DNA from 4 places in the Cronobacter dublinensis subsp. dublinensis LMG 23823 genome. Region 1 is predicted to be linked to each of the others. Evidence: predicted binding sites of a transcription regulator. Region 1 holds the regulator's gene; each other region holds the start of a gene.

What was found. Region 1 encodes CRP, which controls carbon source genes, mostly activating them, when cyclic AMP is high. Its sites were predicted from a motif close to ATGTGANNNNNNTCACAT; they were not measured.
Region 2: a site for CRP is predicted at 793-810, ahead of cytR (DNA-binding transcriptional regulator CytR). Genes of this name have one in related genera too.
Region 3: a site for CRP is predicted at 793-810, ahead of AFK67_RS05895 (GntP family permease). Genes of this name have one in related genera too.
Region 4: a site for CRP is predicted at 1,000-1,017, ahead of focA (formate transporter FocA). Genes of this name have one in related genera too.

What each region holds. Positions count from the first base shown of each region.
Region 1 covers NZ_CP012266.1:4,079,111-4,081,315, forward strand. The annotation lists gene AFK67_RS18955 (phosphoribulokinase) at 1-107, shown strand, start outside; gene AFK67_RS18960 (OsmC family protein) at 164-568, opposite strand; gene crp (cAMP-activated global transcriptional regulator CRP) at 877-1,509, shown strand; gene AFK67_RS18970 (YccS/YhfK family putative transporter) at 1,575-2,205, shown strand, end outside.
Region 2 covers NZ_CP012266.1:207,643-209,847, reverse strand. The annotation lists gene priA (primosomal protein N') at 1-695, shown strand, start outside; gene cytR (DNA-binding transcriptional regulator CytR) at 854-1,888, shown strand; gene ftsN (cell division protein FtsN) at 1,975-2,205, shown strand, end outside.
Region 3 covers NZ_CP012266.1:1,292,883-1,295,087, reverse strand. The annotation lists gene AFK67_RS05900 (ABC transporter substrate-binding protein) at 1-541, opposite strand, end outside; gene AFK67_RS05895 (GntP family permease) at 939-2,205, shown strand, end outside.
Region 4 covers NZ_CP012266.1:1,573,525-1,575,729, reverse strand. The annotation lists gene ycaO (30S ribosomal protein S12 methylthiotransferase accessory factor YcaO) at 1-671, shown strand, start outside; gene focA (formate transporter FocA) at 1,076-1,933, shown strand; gene pflB (formate C-acetyltransferase) at 1,985-2,205, shown strand, end outside.

The sequences.
Region 1 (2,205 bases):
CGCACATCAATACGCTGGTGGTGCCGGGCGGCAAAATGGGGCTGGCGATGGAACTCATCATGCTGCCGCTGGTGCAGCGACTGATGGAAGGCAAGGAGATACAGTAACGCCGTATCGATAAGCCGTTGGGCGGGTCAGCGCAGCGCCGCCCGCCGTCACACGCTTACCCTTCTGTCACTTCGTACGAATGGGTAATATTCACGCCCTTGCCAAGCATCAAGGCGACCGAACAATACTTCTCCGCCGACAGGTCTACCGCACGCGCAACCGCCGCATCTTTCAACTCTTTACCCGTCACAACGAAATGCAGGTTGATATGCGTAAACAGGCGCGGCGCCTCTTCGCGACGCTCGGAGGTGAGCTTCACTTCGCAGTCGGTCACGTCGTGACGGCCTTTTTGCAGAATAGAGACCACGTCGATCGCGCTGCAGCCGCCGGCGGCCATCAGCACCATTTCCATCGGGCTCGGCGCTTTGTCGCCGGAGTTGCCATCCATCAGGATCTGGTGCCCTGACGCCGACTCGCCCAGGAAGGTTAAGCCTTCCACCCATTTCACTCGTGCGTGCATGATAATCGCTCCAGGCTATTCATTTTACTGACAGATTACTCGGCCCCGTCATAAGAGGCAACGGAAGGCGACCTGCGTCAAGCTGAAACGAGACAACAGGAGACACCTGTGAAAAGCTATGCTAAAACAGTCTGGATGCAGCGGCGATACATTGATGTTACGCATGTATGCAGAGGAGAGACAATTTATCGGCTGCGACGTCCACGGACAGCCAACTTCCCTGGATGCGGGAAGATGATGATTGCAAAGCCAGACAGGGGTTACGCGCCCTGTCTTTGGAGCCAGTTTAAAACAGAGGATAACCGCGCATGGTGCTTGGCAAACCGCAAACAGACCCGACTCTTGAATGGTTCTTGTCTCATTGCCACATTCATAAGTATCCATCTAAGAGCACGCTGATTCACCAGGGTGAAAAAGCGGAGACGCTGTACTACATCGTCAAAGGCTCAGTGGCAGTGCTGATCAAAGATGAAGAGGGCAAGGAGATGATCCTCTCGTACCTGAACCAGGGAGACTTCATCGGCGAACTGGGTTTGTTCGAGGAAGGTCAGGAGCGCAGCGCCTGGGTTCGCGCTAAAACTGCCTGTGAAGTGGCTGAGATCTCTTACAAAAAATTCCGTCAGCTGATTCAGGTAAACCCGGATATTCTGATGCGTCTCTCTTCGCAGATGGCGCGTCGCCTGCAGGTCACCTCTGAAAAAGTCGGTAACCTGGCGTTCCTCGACGTGACGGGCCGCATCGCGCAGACGCTGCTGAATCTCGCCAAACAGCCGGACGCCATGACTCACCCGGACGGCATGCAGATCAAAATCACCCGTCAGGAAATCGGCCAGATCGTGGGCTGCTCCCGCGAAACCGTGGGCCGTATCCTGAAGATGCTTGAAGATCAGAACCTGATCTCCGCGCACGGAAAAACCATCGTGGTTTACGGAACCCGCTAAGGTTCCTGAAAAAAACGGCGTGTCGCTTCGGTAACACGCCGTTTTTGTTTCTATACTTCTCCCCTATGTGGCGTCGTCTTATCTATCACCCTGAAATCAATTACGCTTTGCGGCAAACGCTGATCTTAAGCCTGCCGGTCGCAGTGGGATTGCTGCTGGGTCACTTACAACAGGGGCTGTTGTTCTCGCTGGTGCCCGCGTGCTGCAACATTGCCGGTCTCGATACCCCGCATAAACGCTTCTTCAAACGGCTCATCATCGGCGCGTCGCTGTTTGCGTTAAGCAGCCTCGCCGTGCAGTTTCTGCTGTTGCAGGCGGTGCCGCTGCCGCTCATTCTGCTGATGCTGGCGCTGCTGCTCGGCGTGACAGCGGAAATCAGCCCGCTGCATGCACGCCTGTTGCCCGCATCGCTTATCGCGGCGATTTTCACGTTAAGCCTCGCCGGGAATATGCCCGTCTGGCAGCCGATGCTGCTCTATGTTCTCGGCACGCTCTGGTATGGCGCGTTTAACGGCTTCTGGTTCTGGCTATGGCGCGAACAGCCACTGCGCGAGTCGTTAAGCCTGATTTATCAAAGCCTCGCCGACTACTGCGAGGCTAAATACAGCCTGCTGACGCGCCATACCGACCCGGAGCAGGCCTTGCCGCCCCTGCTGGTGCATCAGCAAAAAGTGGTGGATCAGATAAGCCAATGCT
Region 2 (2,205 bases), 560 kb from region 1:
TTCCCGGCGTGCCGCTGTCGCGCATCGACCGTGACACCACCAGCCGCAAGGGCGCGCTGGAACAGCAGCTCGCCGAAGTGCATCGCGGCGGCGCGCGTATCCTGATTGGCACCCAGATGCTGGCCAAAGGACACCACTTTCCTGACGTCACGCTGGTGGCGCTGCTGGATGTCGACGGCGCGCTGTTCTGCGCCGATTTCCGCTCGGCGGAACGTTTCGCCCAACTCTATACCCAGGTGGCGGGCCGCGCTGGACGCGCGGGCAAACAGGGTGAAGTGGTGCTCCAGACGCATCATCCGGAGCATCCGCTGCTCCAGACGCTGCTCCATCAGGGCTATGACGCCTTCGCCGACCAGGCGCTGGCGGAACGCAGCAGCGTCTGGCTACCGCCCTACAGCAGCCATATTTTGATTCGCGCGGAAGATCACCATAACCAGGACGCGCCCGCGTTTCTCCAGCAGTTGCGCAATCTGCTCCAGGCAAGCCCGCTGGCGGATGACAAACTCTGGCTACTCGGCCCGGTGCCGGCGTTGCAACCCAAACGCGGTGGCCGCTACCGCTGGCAGCTGCTATTGCAACATCCTGCGCGTTTACAGCTGCAGCGTATCGTCGCCAGTAGCCTGCCGCTGGTGGGAACGCTGCCTGCTGCGCGCAAGGTGAAGTGGACGCTCGATGTCGACCCGACCGAAGGCTGACCGCCTCGCCCGCTTCTGCGAAACGGATCGTAAAATTCAATATCCGTCACATCTTCGATGTAATTTTTGTAACCGCCGCGCTCAAGATCTGTTAAGAATGTGAGGCGTGTCAGATTACAGGACGAGTCTGCGCCTGCGGACCGCTACGAGGAGATGAAGTGAAGTCCAAAAAGCAGGTTGCCGCCGCAACCATGAAAGATGTCGCCGTTCGCGCCAGGGTGTCTACCGCGACGGTATCCCGTGCTTTAATGAACCCGGAAAAAGTCTCGCAGGCCACCCGCAACCGTGTGGAGCAGGCCGCCATCGACGTGGGTTATCTGCCCGGATCGCTTAACCGCAACCTGAAGCGCAACGAATCGCGCACTATCCTGGTGATTGTCCCGGACATCTGCGACCCATTTTTCAGCGAAATCATTCGCGGCATTGAAGTCACGGCGGCGGAACAGGGCTATCTGGTGCTGATTGGCGACTGCGCGCATCAGAACCAGCAGGAAAAAACCTTCATCGACCTCATCATCACCAAACAGATAGACGGCATGCTGCTGCTGGGCTCGCGCCTGCCGTTTGACGCCAGCAAAGAGGAGCAGCGCAACCTGCCGCCGATGGTGATGGCGAACGAATTCGCGCCGGAGCTGGAGCTGCCGACGGTGCATATCGACAACCTTACCGCCGCGTTTAACGCCGTGAACTACCTGCATGAGCTGGGCCATCAGCGCATCGCCTGCATCGCGGGCCCGGAAGAGATGCCGCTGTGCCATTATCGGTTGCAGGGCTACGTCCAGGCGCTGCGCCGCAGCGGCATGACGGTGGACCCGCACTATATCGCTCGCGGCGATTTTACCTTTGAAGCGGGCGCCAGCGCGCTCGAACAGCTGCTGAGCCTGCCGCAGCCGCCGACGGCGATTTTCTGCCACAGCGACGTGATGGCGCTCGGCGCGATGTCGATGGCGAAGCGTCGCGGCTACCGCATACCGGACGACATCTCCATTATCGGCTTTGATAACATCGCGTTAGCCGAGTTCTGCGATCCGCCGCTGACCACCGTCGCGCAGCCGCGTTTTGATATCGGCCGCGAAGCCATGCTGCTGCTGCTCAGCCAGCTTAACGGACACACCGTCAGCAGCGGTTCGCGTCTGCTGGATTGCGAACTGGTGCTGCGCGGCACCACCCGCGCCCCGAAGCCGCGAAATTAACCGCCTTTAGGACTCCTTATCTGGTCAAAGGCCCGTCCCTTAAGTAACATGGCGGGCTGTTAACGAATGGATACAGCGAAACGATAGTGGCACAACGAGATTATGTACGCCGCGGACAGCCGACGCCCGCGCGGCGCAAGAAAACCAACACCCGCAAAAAGCAACGTAACCTGCCTGCTGTTTCACCGGCGATGGTCGCTATCGCAGCGGCGGCGCTGGTCGCCTTTATTGGTGGTCTGTACTTTATTACGCATCATAAGAAAGAAGAGTCGGAAACCCTGCCGGGCCATAAAGTCGCGGGCAACGGCCTGCCGCCC
Region 3 (2,205 bases), 1.6 Mb from region 1:
CCCAGAAATTTTTACGCCCCGCCTTACGCTCTTCCGCCTGGATTTTGGTGGCGATACGCGTCATCTCTTCCCAGGTTTTCGGCGGCTGCTCGTGGTATTTCTCCAGCAAATCTTTGCGGTAGAACAGCACGCCGGTGTCGATATATGACGGCACCGCTTTCAGACGCCCGTTCACGGTGTTGTTCTTCCAGGGCCCCGGGAAAAATTCTTTTTCCATGCCGCCCATGGCGTCGGTGAGATCGAGCGTCTGCTTATCCAGCAGGCCAATCCAGATGGTATCGGACTGAAACACATCCACCGCTTTTTCATCTTTGGCGGCGAACAGCTGTTGCAGCAGCGCCAGCTTTTCATCGGAAGCGGCCGGGAATTCGATAAATTCGAGCTGGTTACCGGTCTGCTTCTCAAAGCGTTCTTTGATGTACTGGCAGTACTGCTTGCCGCCTGGCGAGACGGGACATTCCATGCGCAGGGTATCGGCAAATGCGAAATGGCTGGTGCCCGCCAGCGCAACGGTCAGAAACGTGAAGGTGAGCTTTTTCATGATGTCCTCTTATGCACTGATGGGGTCCGGCGGCGTTGCGCCGCCGTATACAGCGCGATGTACGGCAAATCATCACGATCCTAAGCTAGTTAACGGCAAGCCAAATCGACAACTTCGCGGCCACTTCACGACAAAAAAGCTCGATATAGCCAACAAATCTGGCGATTTGCTGAAAAAAGTGCCTTGTAAAATTTGACAGATTCGCGAGGCGATATATGCGGAGGAAGACGAAAAGCCCGCCTCACGCGGGAGTTTGACGGTGATCTCAAAATGTTAATAAATATGACAACCCCTGTTTACAACCCTCCGCATGTTACCAGTATCATGTTACCGGTATCAGTGAGAAAACCGCCGACCAGGCTACGGTTTCACTGTACCCATGTTGAGGACAATAACGATGACAGAAACCACTTATGCTTATGGCGCTGGTACGCTGCTGGGCATTGCCGCCTGCGCCGTCGTGCTGCTGCTGGTACTTATCATGCGCTTTAAAGTGCATGCTTTTCTTGCTCTTACCCTGGTCAGTATTGTTGTGGCGCTGTTGACCAAAGTGCCGTTTGATAAAGTCGTGCCGACGCTGCTGACCGGTTTCGGCAGTACGCTTGCAGGCGTCGCGCTGCTGGTGGGAATTGGCGCGATGATAGGTCGCCTGCTGGAAGTGTCAGGCGGCGCAAAAGTCCTTGCCGACACGCTGATTAATAAATTCGGCGAACACCGCGCGCCGTTCGCGCTGGGCGTCGCCTCGCTGCTGTTCGGCTTCCCTATCTTCTTCGACGCCGGTCTGGTGGTGATGCTGCCTATCATCTTCAGCGTGGCGAAACGCTTTGGCGGCTCGACGCTGAAATACGCCTTCCCGGCGGCAGGCGCGTTTGCGGCCATGCATGCGCTGGTGCCGCCGCATCCGGGCCCGGTCGCCGCCAGCGAACTGCTGGGCGCCAATATTGGCCTGCTGGTGATCGTGGGTCTGATTATCGCGATCCCCACCTGGTATTTCGGCGGCTATCTGTACGGTCAGTACGCCGGTAAGAAATTCGATATCAAACTGCCCTCGTCTTTCCTTGGCGAAGTGGAAGCGGACCCGACACATCGCCCGCCGTCCTTCGGCATGGTACTGACCATTCTGCTGCTGCCGCTGATGCTTATCTTCCTCGATACGGGCCTTAACACCGCCAAAGTGCTGGGCTGGGTCAGCGCCGATAACAGCGTGGTGAATTTCCTGCGTATGCTCGGCAAAACCCCGGTTGCGCTGCTCATCACCGTGTTTTTCGCGCTGATGGTGTTTAGCCGCAACCACAGCCGTCAGCACCTGGAGAAAATCTGCGACGGCGCGCTCGGGCCTATCTGCGGGATTATTCTCGTGACAGGCGCGGGCGGCATGTTCGGCGGCGTACTGCGCGCCAGCGGCATCGGCGACGCGCTGGCGGGCGTGCTCTCGGACACCGGCATGCCGGTTATCCTGGCGGCATTTGTTATCGCTACCGCGCTGCGCGTGGCGCAGGGCTCGGCCACGGTCGCGCTCACCACCACCGCCGCGCTGGTCGCGCCGATGGTGCAGGCGACGCCGGGCTTAAGCCAGTTCGACCTCTGCTTTATCGTTATCGCTATCGCGGGCGGCGCGACCGTGCTCTCGCACGTTAACGACTCCGGCTTCTGGCTGGTGGGCC
Region 4 (2,205 bases), 1.9 Mb from region 1:
CCGAAGATCAAGAAGTGTATATCGCTGATTACGAGCATCTGGGCGTCTACGCCTGCCGTATTCTGGTGCCAGGCATGTCTGACATCTACCCGGCGGAAGATCTGTGGCTTGCGAATAACAGCATGGGCGCGCACCTGCGCGAAACCCTGCTGGCGCTGCCGGGCAGCGAGTGGGAGAAAGAAGATTATCTGAATCTCATCGCCCAGCTTGATGAAGAAGGCCATGATGACTTTACCCGCGTGCGCGAACTGCTCGGACTGGCGACGGGCAAAGATAATGGCTGGTACACGCTGCGCATCGGTGAGCTAAAAGCCATGCTGGCGCTGGCGGGCGGCGATCTGGATCAGGCGCTTATCTGGACGGAATGGACGATGGAGTTTAACGCGTCGGTGTTCAGCGCCGGGCGCGCCAACTACTACCGCTGCCTCCAGACCCTGCTGCTACTGGCGCAGGAAGAAGAGCGCGAGCCGTTACAATACCTGAACGCGTTTGTGCGCATGTACGGGGCAGATGCCGTGGAAGCCGCCAGCGCGGCAATCAGCGGCGAAGCGCCATTCTACGGCCTGCAGCCGGTCGACAGCGACCTCAACGCCTTCCCGGCGCATCAGTCGCTGCTGGCAGCGTATGAAAAACTGCAGCGCGCTAAAGCTAAGTTTTGGCAGGGAAATTGATATAACGCATATCAATAGACCTGCTTCACACTTATGTTTAGCAAATATGACGGGGCGCGTTTACGGCCCCGTTTTTATTTGTCTGGCTACAACTCAGGTTGTGAAAATTAAGTTAATTACGGGTGAATATAAATTATATCTACCCGGCTTGATTGTTACCTTTTTTAGCCAATAATTCATAATGATTAACACTTTATGGGGAGAGCCTTTTCGCTTTTTTTTCAACACATTTAATAAATTTTAAAATTTATTTTTCATTGGATAATCAGAAAGTTAAGCTGAAATTGCGTAAAAAGCAGACGCCTTTCAGTCCTGCAAACCTGGCGAGATATGATCCATATCAAATTTTACTCCATCATGCTTTGTTAGTATCAACTCGCCGAATAAATAAAGAGAGAGTTAGTGTGAAAGCTGACAACCCTTTTGATCTATTACTCCCCGCTGCGATGGCGAAAGTTGCCGAGGAAGCGGGCGTTTACAAAGCCACGAAACATCCGTTAAAGACGTTTTATCTGGCAATTACGGCTGGCGTATTTATTTCCATTGCTTTTGTGTTCTATATCACCGCCACCACCGGCACTGCCGCTATGCCTTTCGGCATGACAAAACTTATTGGCGGTATCTGTTTCTCACTCGGTTTAATTCTTTGCGTCATTTGCGGCGCCGACCTCTTTACATCAACGGTGCTGATTGTGGTCGCTAAGGCCAGCGGTCGTATCACCTGGGGTCAGCTTACGCGCAACTGGCTGAACGTCTATGTGGGCAACCTGATTGGCGCGCTGCTCTTTGTCATACTGATGTGGCTTTCCGGCGAGTATATGACCGCCAATGGCGGCTGGGGGCTCAACGTCCTGCAAACGGCGTCGCATAAAGTCGAGCATACGTTTATTGAAGCGGTCTGCCTCGGCATTCTGGCTAACCTGATGGTGTGCCTGGCCGTCTGGATGAGTTACTCAGGACGCAGCCTTGTCGATAAAGCCTTTATTATGATTCTGCCGGTTGCGATGTTTGTCGCCAGCGGTTTCGAACACAGCATCGCCAACATGTTTATGATCCCGATGGGGATAGTGATTCGTCACTTTGGTAGCCCGGAGTTCTGGAGCGCAATTCACGCTTCGCCGGACCAATTTTCTCATCTGACCGTGATGAATTTCATCATCGATAACCTGATACCGGTAACTATAGGTAATATTATCGGTGGGGGTTTACTCGTCGGATTGACATACTGGGTCATTTACCTGCGTGGCGATGACCATCGCTGATAGTTGTTCCAGGCAGTAAATAAAAAATCCACTTAAGAAGGTAGGTGTTACATGTCCGAGCTTAATGAAAAGTTAGCCACAGCCTGGGAAGGTTTCGCGAAAGGCGACTGGCAGAATGAAGTCAACGTCCGCGACTTTATCCAGAAAAACTACACGCCATACGAGGGTGATGAGTCCTTCCTGGCTGGCGCAACTCAAGCCACCACTACCCTGTGGGACAAAGTGATGGAAGGCGTCAAACTGGAAAACCGCACCCATGCGCCAGTTGATTT